DNA from 3 places in the Saccharophagus degradans 2-40 genome. Region 2 is predicted to be linked to each of the others. Evidence: predicted binding sites of a transcription regulator. Region 2 holds the regulator's gene; each other region holds the start of a gene.
What was found. Region 2 encodes PhoB, which activates phosphate uptake and scavenging genes when phosphate is short. Its sites were predicted from a motif close to TGTCATAAANNTGTAACA; they were not measured.
Positions count from the first base shown of each region.

Region 1 (6,681 bases), 1.5 Mb from region 2:
TCGGTAGAAGATATAAAAGCCATTATTCGCCCCTGTGGCCTGTCGCCGCAAAAATCGAAAGCCATTCAGGGGTTATCGCAAATACTGGTGGATAAATACAACGGTGAAGTACCGCAAGACATGGCTCTGCTGGAAGAGCTACCTGGTGTAGGTCATAAAACAGCCAGCGTGGTGGTGGCACAATCGTTTGGTATACCCGCTTTTCCGGTGGATACGCATATACACAGGCTGGCGCAGCGCTGGGGTTTAACATCTGGCAAAAACGTTACCCAAACAGAAAAAGACTTAAAACGCCTGTTTCCTAAAGAAAAATGGAACAAACTACACTTGCAGATTATATTTTATGGGCGCGAATACTGCACAGCGAGAGGCTGCCAAGGCACAACCTGCCCCATTTGCACCACTTGCTACCCCGCGCGTAAACACCCCAAGAAGATTGCAAAGGCCTAATAACCGCGTTTAAGGCCAATTAGGCCTGAAAAAAAACCGGCTTTTTGGTATCCTCTGCACCCTTGATTTACGTCATCCACTTGCAACAAAGAAGTACCTATTATGGCTAACACGTCCACGCCCCCCGTTTTGTATGGCATAAAAAACTGTGACACCGTAAAAAAAGCCCGCAAATGGTTGGACGCCAACAATATCGAATACGTCTTCCACGATTTTCGCAGCGATGGCTTACACGCAAACCAGCTAAAAAAATGGTTTAGCCAAGCAGACATAACCACGGTGGTAAACAAGCGCAGCACCACGTGGAAACAACTGGACCACGCCGACCAGCAAGCACTGGAAGCCGGCCACGGGCAGGCCATTATTATGGCCAACCCCACGCTAATAAAACGTCCAGTGCTAGAGCTAAACGGCGAAGTAACGTTCGGCTTTAAGCCCGAACACTACCAAACAATTTTTGATCAATAAGCTTAGGGTAAAACTATGACTCAACTATACGGCCTTGGATTAGGCGTAGGCACTCAAAACAAAAAAGGTGAATGGCTTGAGGTGTTTTTCCCCCAGCCAACGCTAAACCCAGAAGCCACCTTGGCACAAACACTTGCCACCGCAGTGGGTTACGAAGGTGGCAACCAAGCCATTACCCTAGATGCAGATAAACTAAACGCAATAGAAGCAGCCGCAACCGAGCAAGGCTTTAGCGAATTAGCAGCACTTGCAGCACAGTTCAAAACCAGCTCGCGCCCATTGGTGGCAGTATTGCTAGCAGAAGATGCGGCCCCAACCTCTGTTGCTGAGGGCTACTTCAAATTACAACTTTTATCGCACCGCTTAGTTAAACCACACAACACCAACCTAACCGGTGTGTTCGGTGTGTTGCCCAACGTAGCGTGGACAAACGTTGGCGCTATCGACTTAGAAGAATTACCTGCGCGCCAACTAGAAGCGCGTTTAAACGGCGAAACTATTTCGGTAGATTGCGTAGATAAATTCCCAAAAATGACCAACTACGTTGTACCTAAAGGCGTACGTATTGCCCACACCGCGCGCGTGCGCTTAGGCGCTTACGTTGGCGAAGGCACCACGGTTATGCACGAAGGCTTTATTAACTTTAATGCGGGCACACTTGGCACCAGCATGGTAGAAGGCCGTATTTCTGCAGGTGTAGTTGTAGGCAACGGTTCCGACCTAGGTGGTGGCTGCTCTACCATGGGTACCCTATCTGGCGGTGGCAACATTATTATTTCGGTTGGCGAAGAGTGTTTGCTCGGCGCTAACGCAGGTATTGGCATTCCATTGGGTGACCGCTGCACCGTTGAGTCGGGCTTATACATTACCGCCGGCACTAAAGTTGCGGTACTCGACGATAAAAACCAACTAGCAGAAACCGTTAAAGCCCGTGACCTAGCAGGTAAGTCAGACCTGCTGTTCCGTCGCAACTCAGTAAACGGCGCCGTAGAATGCAAAACCAATAAAACAGCCATTGCATTAAACGAAGAACTACACGCAAATAACTAATTGCCATACAGGGGCGTTAGCTAGCTACTTATAACTGAGTTTTTAAATTTTGTTTTTAAGTGGGCTATAGCGCCCCAGCAGCGCGCAAAAATTTGCAAACACTCGCCGACCGCAATCCGCTGCCGGCGTATTTTTAGCCTCTACACAATCGGCCCACCATGACAAACGAATCCGCACACAACACCCCAACCGTAAAATTAGCCTGCGACCTCATTGCACAGCCTTCTGTTACCCCAGAAGATGCTCACTGCCAACGCATGATGATTGAGCGCTTAGAAGCCATTGGTTTTAAAGTAGAAAACCTGCGGTTTGGTGACGTAGATAACTTTTGGGCGATTCGCGGCGAAAGTGGGCCGATACTCGCCTTTGCTGGCCACACAGATGTAGTGCCTACAGGCGACTTGGGCAAATGGGCCACAGACCCATTCACCCCAACCATTAAAGACGGCATGCTCTACGGGCGCGGCGCCGCCGACATGAAAGGCAGCCTGGCCGCCATGATTACCGCATGCGAAAGTTTTATTGCGGCCCACCCGAACCACACAGGGCGCATTGCGTTTTTAATTACCAGTGATGAAGAAGGCCCAGCCATTAACGGCACCGTTAAAGTGGTTGAGTGGCTAGAAGCGCGCAACGAAAAAATAAAATGGTGTTTGGTTGGCGAGCCATCAAGCACTACCTTAGTGGGCGACGTAATCAAAAATGGTCGCCGCGGTTCACTAGGTGCCGAACTTATCGTTAAAGGCGTGCAGGGCCATGTGGCGTACCCTCACCTTGCGGTAAACCCCATTCACATGATTGCACCGGCACTTGCAGAAATGGCGAGTGAAACCTGGGATAACGGCAACGAATTTTTTCCGCCTACCAGCTTTCAGGTTTCTAATTTTAACAGCGGTACCGGCGCAACCAATGTGGTACCGGGCGAAGCCAATGTGGTGTTTAATTTCCGCTTCTCTACCGAGCTAACCGCAGACATTTTAAAACAGCGCACCCACGCCATATTAGATAAGCACAACGTAAACTACGATTTAAAATGGAATTTATCTGGCGAGCCGTTTTTAACGGCCGAAGGCGAGCTTGTTGCTGCATCCGTTGCCGCCATTAAAAAAATTACCGGCCGCGACACAGAGCTGTCTACCGCTGGCGGCACATCCGACGGGCGCTTTATTGCCCCTACCGGCGCACAGGTATTAGAGCTAGGCCCAGTTAACGCCACTATTCATCAAATAAACGAATGTGTAAGCGTAGATGACCTAAATACCTTAAGCGACATCTACTGCACTATGCTTACAGAGTTACTCGCTTAATATTTGCAGCCATTACACAGCACTGACAGGCCTTTGTTTTTATGACATCTAACCTTACTCACTTAAACGAAAAAGGCGAAGCCCACATGGTAGATGTGGGCGGCAAAGCGGTAACCAAACGCACAGCCCGCGCGCGCAGCTATGTAAACATGACAGCCGAAACACTGGCTGTTGTTGCCAATGGCGATGTAGCTAAAGGCGATGTATTTGCCACCGCGCGTATTGCAGGTATACAAGCAGCAAAAAAATGCGCCGACCTGATTCCATTGTGCCACCCACTAATGCTTACCCGCGTAACCGTAGATATAACCATAGAAGCTAACGCCAACCGCTTGTGCATAGAAGCTCAATGTGAATTAGACGGTAAAACAGGCGTTGAAATGGAAGCCCTCACAGCTTGCTCTGTAGCGGCACTCACGGTATACGATATGTGTAAAGCGCTAGATAAAGGCATAGTTATTTCCGACACGCGCCTTATTTCCAAAACCGGCGGCAAATCTGGCGATTGGTTTTATAGCGAGTAAATACGATGACGGCCTCAGAAAAAACACTGTCTATTCTCTACTTTGCCAGCCTAGGCGAAACACTGCGCACCAACAGCGAAACACTGGCGGTAGATAACTCGGTAATTAGCGTAAGCGACTTAATTGCACTGCTTGCGCAGCGCGGTGAAAATTGGCAACTGCTACAAGACAAAACCACCAAATGTGCCGTTAACCAAACCATTGCGAGTAAAGACCAGCCTTTAAGCCATAACGATGAAGTAGCGTTTTTCCCTCCGGTAACAGGCGGCTAATATGATTCGAGTACAAACCGAAGACTTTCACCTGCAAACAGAATATGAGCAGTTACAAAAGCATGGCCACAGTGGCGCCATTGTAACGTTTGTGGGCAGTGTGCGAGATTTTGGTGGCGAGGGAAGTTTTAGGCTAGACCACTACCCAGGCATGACCGAAAAGGTACTTGAAAAAATAGAGCAACAAGCCAACCAACGCTGGGACTTAATTAGCACCACCATTATACACCGCGTAGGTAACTTGGCTGCAGGTGACCAAATTGTGTTTGTGGGGGTGAGCAGTCGCCACCGTAAAAATGCCTTCGCCGCGTGCGAATACATGATAGACATACTAAAAACCCAAGCACCATTTTGGAAAAAAGAAGGCGACACATGGGTAGATGCCAAAGAATCTGATAGCGAGGCAGCCGACAAATGGCTAAGCCACTCGCAACCATAAAACATTTTTTTTCGCTCTCCGCATGGCGCGCTGGGTTAAAAGCCCACTACAGCGTGCCCCTCGAAGTTCCATTCAAACAATTCCGCAACGGTTCTATCTATTTTGGCGTAGGCTGCATTATTATTTTTATGGCCAACCAACAGCTACCCCACGGGCTTAAGCAAGAGCTAATAGTACTGGCAGGCTTAATTCTGGCGGGTTTGGGGTTTATTATGGCCATGCTCGCACAAATACGAATGATTATTTCACGCTTTGTACGCTTTAAAACCGGCGAGCCCGAAACAAAACCCACCGGAACAAAAAAAAAGTAAGCGACCTAAAGCCAATTAAAACCAACTGAAGCCAAAGTAATTACTCTGGTAATTTCTTTTTCGCGTACACATCAAATCGCGAAGATTTACCCACCAGCTGCACACTTGGCTCTTGCCCGTTAAGTAGCGGTGCAATTTTTGGACGTTTCACCACCACGCGATATTTCGCTAGTGCAAATGCAGGTTCGAACAGCTTATCGGCATCTTCATCGCCGCCAACCACTTCTTGGAAGATCTGCATCTCTTTTTTAGCCAATGCCTTTTTACTTTTTTCTGGAAACATTGGGTCGAGATAAACCACATCTGGCTGCTCGCTGTCAGAGCTGGCCAGTTGATCACGCATCCAATCGCTGCCGTCGTTGGGCACCAGTGTCATTCGCTGCAAAATGGCCAATAGCTCGTCATCGCCAGCCTCCTCTGCTTGCAGCAAACCTCGCTTTAGCCCATCGGCCAGCAATGCATAGGCCACGGGCGAGCGCTCAATCATTGTTACGCGGCTACCCAAGCAGGCCAATACAAAGGCGTCGCCACCCAAGCCTGCGGTTGCATCTAAAACATGTAGTGTTCTATTGCCCTTAACGCCCACCGCCTTTGCCACGGCTTGCCCCGCCCCGCCGCCAAACTTGCGACGGTGGTCGCGGCTGCCTGTAACAAAATCGACCATTAAAGTTAAGGGCTTTTTAGCGCGACAATCGAGTAGGTGAACATTTTGATGATCAAAAATTAACTGAAACACTTCTTGGTTATGCTTAGCCTGCATATCCAGCAAAGGCAAAGAAAACTGGCGGCAAAAACGCTCCGCTGATTCCCAGGACGAAATTGTAGATCGCACAACAAAACCAGATTTCAAACTCGCACCCCTTTTAGTCACGCACTAAGGTAAATTTAGGCCAAACAACGCACGCGTTATGTTTTATATCCACAATGCAAATAAAGCTAAGTAAATCAAATATTTATAAAGCTTAAATGGTTAAACATTGTTGCATAAATTTTTAACCGAAATAAGTCGCTACCGTAACATTACTGTAACAATTCACTTATAACGTGTGCGCCTGCATTCACGAGGTAACCTTACATGCTATTAAAAACTTTCGTTTCTTTTTTATTCGCCGCATGTTTAACACTCACTGCAACCGGCGCGTACTCACAGGACGAAGGAATGGAAGCCTTCTCAAACCAAACAGCAGGAAAGCTCTTTACCATAAAAGGCTCTAACACCATTGGCGCCAAACTTGCGCCAGCTTGGGTAAAAAATTACCTAGAAGCAAAGGGCCTAACTAACGTTAGCATTAAAACCACCAACATAGAAAATGAATACCGCATAGAGGGCTATAACGGCGACTTACCCGTTTTTGTCGACATCCAAGCACATGGCTCTGGCACCGGCTACAGCGGCTTAGCAGACGGCACAGGCAATATAGCTATGTCTTCTCGCCCAATTAAAGAAAGCGAAGCAACATTACTGCAATCACTTGGCAATATGCGCGACTTTGCTGCCGAAAAGGTGGTGGCAATTGATGGGCTTGCGGTAATTGTTAATCGCTTCAACCCTGTTTCAAGCCTTACAGTCGACCAAATTGCCAAAGTGTTTGCTGGTGAAATATCAAACTGGTCGCAACTGGGCGGCGGTGATATACCCATTCGAGTTTACGCTAGGGATGATAAATCGGGCACCTGGGATACCTTTAAAAGCCTAGTGCTGGGTAAGAGCTACTCGCTTACTGCTTCAGCTGAACGCTTTGAATCAAACGATCAATTATCAGACCGTGTAAGCACTGCCCCAGGCGGCATTGGGTTTGTAGGGCTAGCGTCTGTCCGCCGAGCAAAGGCACTGGGTATTTCAGAAGACTCTACCGACCC
Region 1 is NC_007912.1:3,303,707-3,310,387, forward strand. It holds gene nth (endonuclease III) at 1-450, shown strand, start outside; gene SDE_RS13645 (ArsC family reductase) at 553-918, shown strand; gene dapD (2,3,4,5-tetrahydropyridine-2,6-dicarboxylate N-succinyltransferase) at 934-1,968, shown strand; gene dapE (succinyl-diaminopimelate desuccinylase) at 2,127-3,275, shown strand; gene moaC (cyclic pyranopterin monophosphate synthase MoaC) at 3,317-3,799, shown strand; gene moaD (molybdopterin converting factor subunit 1) at 3,805-4,071, shown strand; gene SDE_RS13670 (molybdenum cofactor biosynthesis protein MoaE) at 4,073-4,510, shown strand; gene SDE_RS13675 (hypothetical protein) at 4,486-4,821, shown strand; gene SDE_RS13680 (class I SAM-dependent methyltransferase) at 4,862-5,671, opposite strand; gene SDE_RS13685 (substrate-binding domain-containing protein) at 5,897-6,681, shown strand, end outside.
Region 1: a site for PhoB is predicted at 5,835-5,852, ahead of SDE_RS13685 (substrate-binding domain-containing protein). Genes of this name have one in related genera too.

Region 2 (6,681 bases):
TTGGCCGCCGGCCCCGCGAATACTCACCGACCATTCGTGTGCCCCCACCTGATCGGCAGTCACACCGGGCGCCATGCGTAATGCCTCGGGAATATTGCGCGCACCCGATAAGCGGATATCTTCGGCACTAATAACAAAGGCGGCATAGGGTACATCTAACCCTTTTGCGCGGTTTTTACCCGCAGATTCCACCTCTATTTCCATATCTACTAACTGCTCAATACCCATTTCTATTAGGTCAGCGGCGGTTTGCCCTTCGGCATACGTACCTGTAGGTAGAATCAAAAACGAGGCTGCACACAGTGTGGCTGTGTGAAAAGTTTTTTTCATGGCTCCAACTCAATATTCCAATATCCCTTTGAGTATAGTCGGCTATTTATACTCCGCAGGCGCAGTGCAGCCTCTGCTTATGCTTTTTTTGTTGGGATTACTCTGGCTTATGCCAAATCGATACGATTTGCCGCAATTTAACGACAAGAAACCGGTTACAATGCGCGCCCTACGTAAATATCAACATTCATTCAGGACCCAACTTTGAAGCGCCTTACTTTATATTCCGGCCCCGCGTTTACCTGCTACTTTATGTCGTTTGTTGTAGGCCTATTATTCGCGCTAGTGATGCCCACCTTGAGTGTATTAGTGGCCAAGGGGCTGGGCGTACGTCCGTTTTTGGTGGGAGTATTTTTTGTAGCTATGGCTGCGAGCAGTATTGTGTTCTCTCACATGCTGGCCACTTGGTCCGATAAAGTTAACGACCGCCGCCCTCTAATAATGGCCGGTATGCTATTTGGCGCGGCGTCGTGTTTGGTGTTTGCATTTTCTAGTAATTATTGGGTGCTGCTAGGGTTGGGCTCCACCCTGTTTAGCCTCTCGTTTGCGTTTACCTCGCAAATGTTTGCCCACGCCCGCGAATTTGCCGACCAGCGTTTAACCCTTGGCCAAAACACGCTGTTTAACTCTATTGTGCGCGCAGGTATCGCTGTTGCCTGGGTATCTGGGCCGCCCATCGGGTTTGCGCTGTACAACTATTTGGGTATTCAAAGGCATTACACCTACGTGGCCATTGCCTATATTGCCGCCGGGCTTCTTGCTTGGCTGGCGCTGCCCAAGGCAGAAAAATTTGATACCAGCGCCTTGGCGCCCATCCCAGCCAGTCACAAGCAACAAGTAGTAATAGCGATAATTGCCTTCGCGTTTTTATATGCCTGCAACCAAACCTACTTGATTGCGCTCCCCCTGTATTTACCAGAGCACCTAGGTTTAGACAGTAGCTACGCTGGCTGGATTATGGGTACCGCTGCCGCGCTAGAAATACCTATTATGATTTTTGGCGGCTGGCTAGGCACGCGCTACCCACTTATTGCGCTTATACGCATAGGCGGCCTGTGCGCAGCGGCACTTTACCTAGGCATTTGGAATGCCACAGCCCTATGGCAGTTATTCGTACTACAGCTACTAAACGCGGTGTTTATTGGGTTTGTGGCCGGGCTAGGTATGACGTGGTTTCAAGATATGATGCCCGGCAAAGCGGGCGCGGCATCGGCACTGTACTTGAACGCCAATAATATAGGTAACTTACTGGGCAGTTTGGTTATTGCAGTATTTGCCGAAGCCTTAGGCTACCGGCATATCTTTTTGATTATGATTGCCATTGCGGCTTGCGCGGTGGTGACGCTATCGTTATTGGATAAGAGATAGCTTACAGGAACAGGGAACAGGGAACAGGGAACAGGGAACAGGGAACAGGGAACAGGGAACAGGGAACAGGGAACAGGGAACAGGGAACAGGGAACAGGGAATGAAACAGGCTTGGCGATTTTCCGTCAAGCCTTTTGGTTTTTTCTTTACAACTCCGCACTGGAACTGGTTTATTCGAAGTTAGTTTTTTCGCCTTCGGTTCTGGCTATAATTGTTGCGCAGCAGCTGTCGCTAAATACGTTTACGGCGGTGCGCATCATATCCAGAATTCTATCGGTAACCAGTAGTAAGCCAATGCCCTCTAAGGGTAAGCCTACAGCGGTAAGAATAACCGTAATAGCCATAAGGCTTGCAGAGGGTATGCCGGCAACGCCAATAGAGGTGAGCAGCGCAATAAGCACAATGGTAAATTGCACACCAATGGTTAAATCTAAACCGTACGCCTGTGCAATAAACATGGCTGCCACACACTCATACAATGCGGTGCCGTCCATGTTAATGGTTGCGCCCAAGGGTAAAACAAACGAGCTGGTGCGCTTAGATACCCCAGCGTTTTTCTCTACACAATCCATTGTTAATGGCAGCGTGCCCGAAGACGATGCAGTCGAAAAAGCAGTAAGCAGGGCCGGCGCCATAAACGCAATTTGGCGGTAAGGGTTTTTCACTCCTCCCAAATAACGCAGTAACAGCGGCATAACAACCAGTACGTGTATGGCAAGTGCAAAGGTGACGGTAAAAAAGAACACTGCCAAGTTGGCCAAAATTTCCAACCCGGTACCAGCAATAGTAACCGTAACCAAGCCAAACACCCCCAGCGGGGCAAATTTCATTACCAGCATGGTGATTTTCATCATCACCTCAGAAACGCCGGTCCAAAAATTCATTAACGTCTCGCTGGCCGCCGGTGCCACGCGCACCATAAAAAAGCCGAACAACAAACCAAAAGTAATTAGCCCCAGCATTTGCCCTTCGGCAGCCGCCTCGACCAAATTGGGCGGTACCATGCGCAAAAATACGGCAGCTACATCACCCAAACCGCGCCCTTCTACTTTGGCTAACTGCTGGTCTACTTGCTCGGTAGAGCTAAGGTTTAATTGATCGCGCGCCGGCTCACCGTTAATTTCACCCGGCGTCATCACGTTTACCACCAGCAAGCCAACCAAAATGGCTATGGTGCTGCTAAGCGCATAAAAGCTTAATGCCTTTGCGCCCAAGCGCCCTAGATCTGCCCCTTTACCCATGCCCGCTACGCCGCAAATAATGGACGACAGTACCAGCGGCACAATAATCATTTTTAACGCGTTAAGAAAAAATGTGCCTATAAATTCACCGGCATTCACAATGGCCTTTGCCCAGGTGGCATCGCCAGCAAAATTGACTACGCCCCCCACCAAAAATGCGGCTGCAATAGCGATAAGAATTTGCCAGTGAAGTTTTAGCTTTAACATAGGGGCGCCTTATTATGGTAACGAGCTAACAATAAAGACGTGCGATTTATTCGCGCGGACTCTTTGCTCGAACTTATTCCGAAGGTGGATATTGCAGCTAGGTTTTACCACAGCCATTACCACAGCTGCAAATGCGGTAGGTGCATGTGCCAGTATTAATCCACTAGCGCATCTTTTAACTTTTTACCCGGTTTAAAGGCTGGCAGCACACTGGCTGCAATATTGATAGCAGCCCCCGTTTGCGGATTGCGACCTTGGCGCGCGGCGCGCTCGCGGGTAATAAACGAACCGAAGCCTACCAAGTTAACCGAATCTTTGCGCGCTAACGCGTTGGTAATATGGTCAAAAATGGCCGAAACCGCATCGTCGGCTTGCCTAGGTGAAAGGTCTGCGGCATTGGCCACGGCTTCAACAAGATCAGATTTACGCACTAGTAGATTCCTTTTAAATAAAAATACACATACAACACAGCTATTATTGGCCAAACCGTTAAGTTCACTCGCTGCGCAACCTATGCTTGTCAGGTTACACTACACGCTCTAATTGTAGATGACGAAAAGTAAATTATGACCGCAACCCGCAAATCCACTCGGCCATCCAAACCACTTAAAGCTACCCTTGTGGCTTATGCAAAACTTATGCGCTTAGATAGGCCCATAGGTATTTATTTAGTGCTCTGGCCTACACTGTGGAGCCTGTGGATAGCCGCAGATGGTTTGCCCGATTGGGATGTGTTGGTTATTTTTGTGCTGGGTGTAGTGCTTATGCGGTCTGCAGGCTGTGTAATTAACGATTTTGCCGACCGCAAGATAGACGGCCATGTGCGTCGCACAGCAAACCGCCCCCTAGTTACTGGGTTAATAACCCCCAAACAAGCGGTGCTATTTTTTGTGGCATTGCTGGTTATTGCGTTTATTTTGGTGCTATTTACCAACCCACTTACCATAAAGCTTTCGTTCGGCGGGGCGCTACTAGCCTTTTGCTACCCCTTTATGAAACGCTACACCCAGTTGCCACAAATAGTGTTGGGTGCCGCTTTTGCGTGGTCTATTCCTATGGCCTTCGCCGCACAAACCAACCAGCTACCCGAAGCCATTTGGGTGCTATATACCGCTGTTGTACTGTGGACAGTGGCCTACGACACCTTCTACGCAATGGCAGACAGAGAAGACGATTTAAAAATTGGGGTGAAGTCCACCGCTATCCTATTTGGCGATCAAGATCGCATCATAACCGCCTGTTTGCAGCTAATGGCACTGGTGGCTATGGCCATGGCAGGGGAGCGCTTTGGGCTAGGCTTTAGCTTTAAGGTGTCTTTATTGGTTGCAGGTGGTCTTTTTGCCTATCAACAATATTTAATTCGCAACCGCGAACCGAACGCGTGTTTTCGTGCATTTTTGCATAACAATTGGGTAGGTTTAGTGGTTTTTCTCGGCATTTTGGTGGACAAGCTCATAACAAACTAAACACCAAAATAATGAAATAAGTGCTGTGGTGTGCTATTTGTCATAAAACGGAAACAAAACCTTTAAATAATCAACCTACATTCCGTACTTTGTACAGACGAGAGTCAGGTTAGCTGTAATGATTGAAAAGACGATTTTAGTAGTTGATGACGAGCCGCCAATTCGCGACATGTTACGTGTTGCACTGGAAATGGCAGAATATGCGGTATTGGAAGCCGGGGACGCACAACAAGCACACAGCTTAATTGTCGATAAAAAACCCGACCTCATTTTATTAGACTGGATGCTGCCAGGCACAAGCGGTATTGAATTGGCCCGCCGCCTTAAGCGCGACGAAGTTACCAGTGAAATTCCTATTATTATGCTTACCGCCAAAGGCGAAGAGGATAATAAAGTACAAGGCTTAGAGGTGGGTGCCGACGATTACATCACCAAGCCCTTCTCACCACGTGAGCTAGTAGCGCGCCTAAAGGCCGTATTGCGTCGCACCGACTCAATGGGCATTAGCGAGCCTATTCAAGTAGAAGGCCTGTGCCTAGACCCTATAAGCCACCGCGTAACCATTAGCGATATGCCTGTGCAAATGGGCCCTACAGAATACCGCCTACTAGAATTCTTTCTTACCCACCAAGAACGCGTTTACACCCGCAACCAATTGCTCGACCACGTGTGGGGCGGCAATGTGTATGTAGAAGAACGCACGGTAGATGTTCACATTAGACGCTTGCGCAAAGCATTATCCCTTGAAGGCCACGACCGTTTTATTCAAACTGTGCGTGGTGCGGGTTACCGCTTTTCTAATAAGGTCGCTCTAAAGGCCTAACATCAACTGATGTTCGACTCACATTAAGTGCTTTTATGATACGCAGAGGTTTTGCCGTAGAGCTGCGCTGGTTTGTACTGTCTATGGCAGCCGCAGCCATAGTTGGCGTAGCAGTAGGCTATTTTTTGGCAGTAATGTGCTTAGCACTGCTGCTGTACGTGTGCTGGTTGTTTTACAACATCACCCGCTTAGAAGCTTGGATAATTGCAGCACGCCGCAAAACCAACCCGCGCAACGAGCTATATGGCATTTTTGGTGAAATAGCCGAAGACGTAGTGCTGCTGCGCAAACGCTACCAAAAAGAAAAGCTGCGTTTACAAGCGGTGGTTAGCCGAGTACAAGATATGACCTCGGCACTAACCGACGGCGTGGTGCTACTAGATTCGCTTGGTAATATTGAATGGTGGAACGAAGCCGCCAAGCAAATGTTCGACCTGCGCGATGTAGATCACGGCCACAAATTAACCAACATTATTCGCCACCCGCGTTTCGTAAAATACTTCGAAAACGGCAAATACGGCGACCCACTTGAGCTAGAAGGCATCCGCCACCCAGACCAACACCTGCAATTTCAAATACACCCCTTTGGCCAAGGTGAACGCCTTGTGGTGCTGCGCGACGTAACGCGCGTTTATAAACTCGAACAAATGCGCAAAGACTTTGTGGCCAACGTATCCCACGAGTTGCGTACACCCCTTACAGTGGTGCGTGGCTACATCGAAACACTGTCCGATGCGCCCAGCATACCGCCCGCGTGGGCACGCGCTCTAACCGCCATGCAGGGCCAATGTCAGCGCATGACCGCGCTTATCAACGACCTAATTACCCTAACCAAGCTAGAAACCGATGAGCGTGAAATACGGCAGGAAGCCGTCGACATAGGGCCACTTATTCAAACCATAATGAGCGATGCCCAAGCATTAAATGGCGAAAGCACGCACACGCTTATTCATAAAGGCGACGATAATTTGGTATTGCGCGGCAACGAGAAAGAGCTTCGCAGCGCCGTCTCTAACCTTGTGTTTAACGCTATGAAGTACTCGCCCGACGGCTGCAAAATTGAAGTGCAATACACCGCCAACGAGCACGATGTAGTTATTAGCGTAAGTGATACTGGCGTGGGCATAGACCCCAAACACCTACCGCGCCTAACCGAACGTTTTTACCGCGTAGACGGCGGCCGCGCCACCACCATGGGCGGCACAGGCCTTGGCTTAGCCATTGTTAAACACGTGCTGTTGCGCCA
Region 2 is NC_007912.1:4,833,270-4,839,950, forward strand. It holds gene SDE_RS20020 (TonB-dependent receptor plug domain-containing protein) at 1-330, opposite strand, end outside; gene SDE_RS22245 (sugar efflux transporter) at 535-1,698, shown strand; gene SDE_RS20035 (dicarboxylate/amino acid:cation symporter) at 1,869-3,146, opposite strand; gene SDE_RS20040 (HU family DNA-binding protein) at 3,302-3,577, opposite strand; gene ubiA (4-hydroxybenzoate octaprenyltransferase) at 3,713-4,612, shown strand; gene phoB (phosphate regulon transcriptional regulator PhoB) at 4,731-5,435, shown strand; gene phoR (phosphate regulon sensor histidine kinase PhoR) at 5,471-6,681, shown strand, end outside.

Region 3 (6,681 bases), 1.6 Mb from region 2:
TTGCGGGCTACCCATCACAACGGCTGGACGTAGCGTTAACACTTTGCCATCCAAACTCGCACCAGCTTTAAACCCAAAGGTGACATGAAAAGCACCGCCTTCAAGCTCCACCCCTGTTACGAAATTGGAAAGCAGCTTATTGGCGGCGGGTATACCCGCTTGCGCATTAGTCGCGGGGAAAACATTGTGGTAGCGATGATACTCTTTTACATCGCCTTTTAACTCTTGCACGAGCGCCAACCCATCTACAATTTTTGCACGCGTCACATACTGGCTATAAGCAGGTAACGCCACTGCAGCAAGAATGCCAATAATGGCTACAACAATCATTAATTCTATAAGAGTAAACCCTTTAATTTTAGCTTCCATTACACCACCTCTCCTAAAGCAAATATTGGTAAATACATAGCAACAACTAACAATCCGACCAATACAAATATGGTCATCTGCACCAGTAACCCGCTTGCCATTTGCGCTTTTTCACAATGGACCAAAAATTCTTGTACGCCACTATCAAACTGGTAGTCAGCCTCTTCTGCTAATGTGCCAAGCTGCTCGCTATGCTGCAATGTGTGTTTTCGCGCTTTACCTAAAACAATATTTTTAAAACCAAAGTGACCGGCACTTTCATCCAAACTTTGCTGTAAGCCTTGTTCGGTTTTTGCCGAATGACGAATACACACTGTTAATAATAACAACAGCTCATGGTATTTTTCCGCGACGCGCTCGGCTATGGGCACGTGGCTTAACCATTTTGGTGCAGGCCTTAAATCGCTTACGCGAGAATTTAAATACATCAACGCAAATAACGGGCTACTCATCAGCACTAAAATAGCAAAGACAATTAAAATTCCCGGCCCTGTCACTAGCCCGATAAAAAACTCAGTAAAGTTTGGCAGTGATGCAGACAAATTTTCAAACGTGCGCAAAAAGCTCGGCAGTACTTTTGTGCTGTAAATAAATACAACCACAACCAGTATAAACATTAGATAACTGAGATAGGCCACTCTTGTGTATAGAGCACCAAAAGAAAGTGTTAAATTCTGATCAACAGAAGTTAACATTCTTCGCCAAGCTTCGAGCACTTGAGGCACATCTTCATCGGCAATGTGTTGCGCGGCTGCAAAACCAAATACCGATTCGTCCTTACTTGCGTTATCGCTCTCGCGCCCTAACTCGGGCTGAGCTATTTTCTGCCAAGCGCTCATTCTTGATGCAGGCATGGTTTGTACTACTGGGTCCAGCTGGGCAATGGCGTCCGAATGGGCTATGCCTTGGCGACGAAGATGACGATATTGCCGCAATAGGTAAGATAGATCGCTTAGCATTGTAGCGATTTTAGCCATGTTTATTTCCTTCTAGCTCTTCCTTAAAGAGGATGCATACATATTTGAGGCAACATATAGGGTACATCCGCCGAGCAACGAATAACCACCCTACGAGGAATGCCATCGATAGTTTTGGGAATGAATTGAAAGCGCATAGACGGACTGGATTCGTCACGATAAAAGGCGTTAAATACCCTATCTTCGCCAACAATAGAAAAGTACGGTGTATTTTGCCGAAAATGAAGGCCTTCTAAATGGCCATAGTAAGCTAGGTGCTCGGCCACATCTGCAGCAGCCCCTGCGGCTATCACTAGCGCCTCTCGCCGCTGGAACTTTTCTAAAAGCGGACGCGAGGCCACAACAATAGACGATACCGCAATCGCTATAAGCAATAAGCTTAAAGTCAACTCTGTAATACTGTCGCCAAAGCGGTACCCTTTTATAGCCACAACCAACCTCCTTTTGGTAATTGAAAGTGTTTATGCCTCGTTAATTTCCCTATCGCGAAAGCCCATCAAATATAAGATGGCATCCAGCCCCAAGGTAGATATGGCCTGCTTCGCTTCGGCCTTTACTAGCGGCTTGGCCCTAAAGGCTATACCTAAACCAGCAATACTCAACATGGGCAGGTCGTTGGCGCCGTCGCCGACTGCGACAACTTGCTCTAGGCTAATTTGTTCTTTTGCCGCCAACTCGCGAAGTAACTCAGCTTTGCGCGCGCCATCTACAATTTGCCCCGTTACACGCCCAGTAACCTTGCCATCAACAACTTCAAGCGCATTGGCAAATACGTAGTCGATACCTAACTTACTTTGTAAATATTGGCCGAAATAGTTAAAGCCACCGGATAATATCGCCGTTTTGTAACCTAATTTACGCAGCGAAGAAATTAAATGCTCTGCGCCTTCGGTGATTGGCAGTGTTGCAGCAATACTCTCTAAAACAGATACATCTAAGCCTTTTAGCAAAGCCATTCTGCGAGTGAAGCTTTCTTTAAAGTCCAGCTCACCGCGCATTGCGGCTTCTGTAATTGCTATTACCTCATCGCCCACACCGGCCGCTTTAGCCAGCTCATCAATCACTTCTGCTTCGATAAGGGTTGAATCCATATCGAAACATACCAAGCGACGAGTGCGACGGAACATATTGTCTTGCTGGAAGGCTATATCCACGTCGAGCTTAGAGGCTAAGTCGGCGAAATCGGCTCGCAGTTTACTGATATCTGCAGGCGTACCCCGTGCACTAAATTCAACACAAGCTTTAGTTTTATCGTTGTCGTGCTCCAGCGATACGCGACCAGACAAGCGGCTGATATTGTCAATATTAAGACCATGCGCTGCCACCACATGGGTTAGCTCTGCAATTTGCTCGGCAGTTATATGCCGCGCTAGTAGAGTAACAATGTGCCTAGGCTTACCCTGCTGTTGCACCCAGCCCTGATAGGAGCCCTGATCAATTGGATTAAAACGCACGCGCATTTCCAGCTCGGCCATTTTAGCTTCTATTGCGGCCAACACTGGCTCGGCATTACTGCCGCTGTTAAATTCCACCAGCATACCTAGCGACAATTGGTCGTGAATTACCGCTTGGCCAATATCCAATACATTAGCGCCGTTTTGAGCCAAAATTCGAGTTACTGCAGAGGTCACCGCCGGCTTATCGTGGCCAGAAATGTTAATCAATATAAGTTCGCGCACGTCTCTACTTCTATTTAATTAAAAGATGCGCCATTATAACTGTTACTTAGCCCACTAATAAGGGCAGGATGGAATAAAGTCACAACGATAATGCCAGTTACTTGTTATGTGCCTACAGGGCGATCTCCAAGCAGCTGAAAACTGAAGAACGATCGAGAGCAGCATGTCCATTAGGCTAAAAACGTTTCCCCCTTTAAGCATATTCTCTATGGGTGCCATTCTGGGGGCTCTGCTAGTTACACTTATGTTGGTACCTAGGCTAATTACCTCAGGGGAAGCCAACCTAAGTCACTATGGTAATGCCCTTGCCACTATGGCTGCCCATCAAGCCGTAGATGCATCGTTTAACCACGATTTGGTGCAGTTGCAGGTAATATTGCGCGATGTAATGGAAAACCCCAACACCCTGCTCGCAACTATTCACGACGTAGAAAACAACTTACTCGTTCAGGCCGGCAACCACCATCAAGCCGGTGAGAATGGCTTAACTTATACGGCTCCAATCGTGCTACACGATAGTATTGCCGGCTACCTGACGGTCACACTTAAAAAATACCAAGATGCTACACGTTCGGTATTGATGTTTTTAAGTCTGTTTATTGCAGCACTCACGGCGGTAGCCGCTTGGTCGTTGTACGAATCTAGAGCAATTGAGTGGGTTTCAAGCCCCCCGCAAAAACACGCCAATCGTCCAACTAAACCTAAGCAGAGCGTTAGCGAAAACAACGAACAGGTTACAGAGCAGGATGAGCAAGTACCTGATGAGCGAGACGCAGCGTTAGATGCCGCTCCAGAAGAAATGGTACAAGCCTATGCGTTTATTCAAGTAGCTAACTTGCAACGCTTAACCCAGCAGCTTAACGCCAGCACATTAAACAATACCCTAGCCAAGCTTGAGACCATGCTAGGCGATGTGCTGGCACTGTATGGCGGCAGCGGTTTAGAGCGCGAAGAAGACGGCTACAGCTTAATATTCGAAGCCCCTAGCACCGATCCACACGAACCATTGTTTAGGGCGGCGTGTAGCGCACATTTGGTAATAGAAATGGCCAAAACCATAGACAAAATCCCTTTGCAAATTGGGGCCTGCATTAATGCCGAAGACGACGAATACAGCCTAAGCCACATTCCTGCCGGCGAATTGCTGTTAAACAGCACAGCGGCTAAAAATACGGTGCTCGCGCAGCGCTTAAAACATTCACTCATGGATGAACTAGCGCCTTTCCATGGGGTAGAGCAATTTTTGCAACCCTATCAATCCCTTCTGGCAAACCAGCTTAACCAATTAGTCAAACTACACTAGCTAGTTTCTTTGCCGTTTAACAATCAATATTTCCTCATAACTACCTTGAGAGCCTTGCCGTGCCTAGGCTAAGCGCTTATGCAGCTTTAAAAAACTAAGTGGTAATGTAAAAGCCCCCTAATAAAAACAAAAAAGTATCACGAATATGTAACCAGAAATTCACATATCAGATTTAGCCTGACTTGGGCGATAAAGCCTAGAGAACATGCCTAACATTTGGTGGGAAAAGGATCTGGTATGATAAACATCGAACAAGCTGTTACTAACAAGTTTCCTAAGTTTGCTAGCCAACCGGCTATTATCCGCAAACCTACACTCTCCCTCCTGCGCCGACTTACCCACGAAACTGAAATTAATGCCTTTTTGCGCGACAACCAAGATGCCATTGGCTTTGAGTTTATCGACCGCGTACTGGAATATTTCGACTTTAGCTATCGCGTAAGCGCTAGAGATAAAAGCAATATTCCCGCTGCTGGTCGCGTAGTTATTTTCGCCAACCACCCCATTGGCTCTCTCGATGGCTTAGCTATTTTGCGGCTTATTGGCGAAGTGCGCCAAGATGTAAAAATTATCGCTAACGATATGCTCAGCCATTTCTCTGCCCTAGATAACCTGATTATTCCACTGGATAACATGACCGGCAGCAGTGCCCGCCGCAGCTACAAGCGCGTAATGCAGGCACTAGAAAAAGAGCAGGCGATTATTGTATTCCCTGCGGGTGAGGTATCCCGCGCCAGTGCTAATGGTGTGCGCGATTCTCGCTGGCTGCCCGGCTTTTTACATTTTGCTCGCCGCGGCAAGGCGCCGTTGCTGCCGGTGCATATCAAAGCAAAAAACTCATTACTCTTTTACGGCGCCAGCATGCTGTTTAAGCCACTTGGCACTGCACTACTGGCAAGAGAAATGTTTAACAAGCAATCGCGCACCATTAACTTTCGTGTCGGCGGTATGATTCCGCCAGCGGCTTTAGAATCAGACCAGTTACACGATCGCACACTAGTAAAACGTCTCAAAAAGCATTTATATAAAGTTGGCTCGCAAAAACGCCCTATATTTCAAAGTGAACGCACCATAGCCCACCCAGAAGATCGTCAGCGTTTACAAGAGGAATTGCGCGATGCAAAGCTACTGGGCGAGACCCGAGACAACAACCGCATCTACTTAGTAAGTTACAAACAAGATTCCGCAGTTATTCGCGAGATTGGCCGCTTGCGCGAACTCGCCTTTAGAAAAGTAGGTGAAGGTACAGGTAAAAAGCGCGATTTAGATGCGTTCGATAGCCACTATAAGCATTTAGTATTGTGGGATAGAGAAAACCTAAAAATTGCAGGCTCTTATCGCCTAGGCGAGGGCAAACACATCTACGATACACTTGGTGAAAGCGGCTTTTACACCAGCACGCTATATGACTTTAAACCAGAATTTAAAAAATATTTAGAGCAAGGTGTAGAGTTAGGCCGCAGCTTTGTAAACCCTGAATACTGGGGTAAAGCGAGCCTTGATTATTTGTGGCAAGGGCTGGGAACATTTTTAGCTAACAACCCCGAAGTACGCTATTTAATTGGGCCAGTAAGTATGAGCGCAGATTACCCGCGCGAGCTTATGGACCAACTGGTTTATTTTTACCGCCGTTACTATGCATGCCCCGAAAATTTAGCGGTAGCGAATCACCCCTATACTTTAACGGCCGAGCAAAACGCAAAGTTTGAAGCTCTGTTTGAAAATAAAGAGCGCGATGAAGCCTTCGATTTTATGCAGGCAAATTTTATGGCAGTCGGCCACAAACTTCCTATGCTATTTAAACAATACACAGCACTCTTTGAAGAAGGTGGTTTTCAGTCGGTAGTATTTAGCGTAGACCCAGACTTTGGCGACTGCCTAGACGGTTTATGCATGTGCGACATTACTAAGCTTAAAGCCAGTAAATATAAGCGTTATATTGGGGGGAAATAATCTCTCTAATTGCTAGCCGCTAAACTCTCGTTAAAATTACACGTTAATTGCAGTTAGCTGTTGCAAACCATTGAGAATTAAGAAAAATGTGGCAGCGGAAGACGAGTTCGCGCAGCCACATTTACGACATTACTTCAGCAAACGCTCTAAGCGGCGCTTGTTCTCATCGAGCTCTTTGTAGGTAATATCTATCTCGCTCTCCAGTAACGGAATAGAGTCTCGCATTAGCTCTATTTCGATTAACGCCTCTCTGCGCTCTTCTGGGGTGGAAGCATCGCTAACTATAATCTCTTCGGTAAGGGCAATATCTTCGTATACTTTTTCTAATTCATCCTGATAACCTACTAAGGTTTCTTCTAGCATGCTGACTATTTTTCGCTGATCGAAACGCGCACGCCCT
Region 3 is NC_007912.1:1,372,672-1,379,352, reverse strand. It holds gene SDE_RS05650 (pilin) at 1-369, opposite strand, end outside; gene SDE_RS05645 (hypothetical protein) at 369-1,346, opposite strand; gene SDE_RS05640 (hypothetical protein) at 1,370-1,777, opposite strand; gene serB (phosphoserine phosphatase SerB) at 1,808-3,025, opposite strand; gene SDE_RS05630 (acetyl-CoA carboxylase subunit alpha) at 3,189-4,328, shown strand; gene SDE_RS05625 (GNAT family N-acyltransferase) at 4,566-6,281, shown strand; gene SDE_RS21180 (DUF2799 domain-containing protein) at 6,411-6,681, opposite strand, start outside.
Region 3: a site for PhoB is predicted at 4,464-4,481, ahead of SDE_RS05625 (GNAT family N-acyltransferase). Genes of this name have one in related genera too.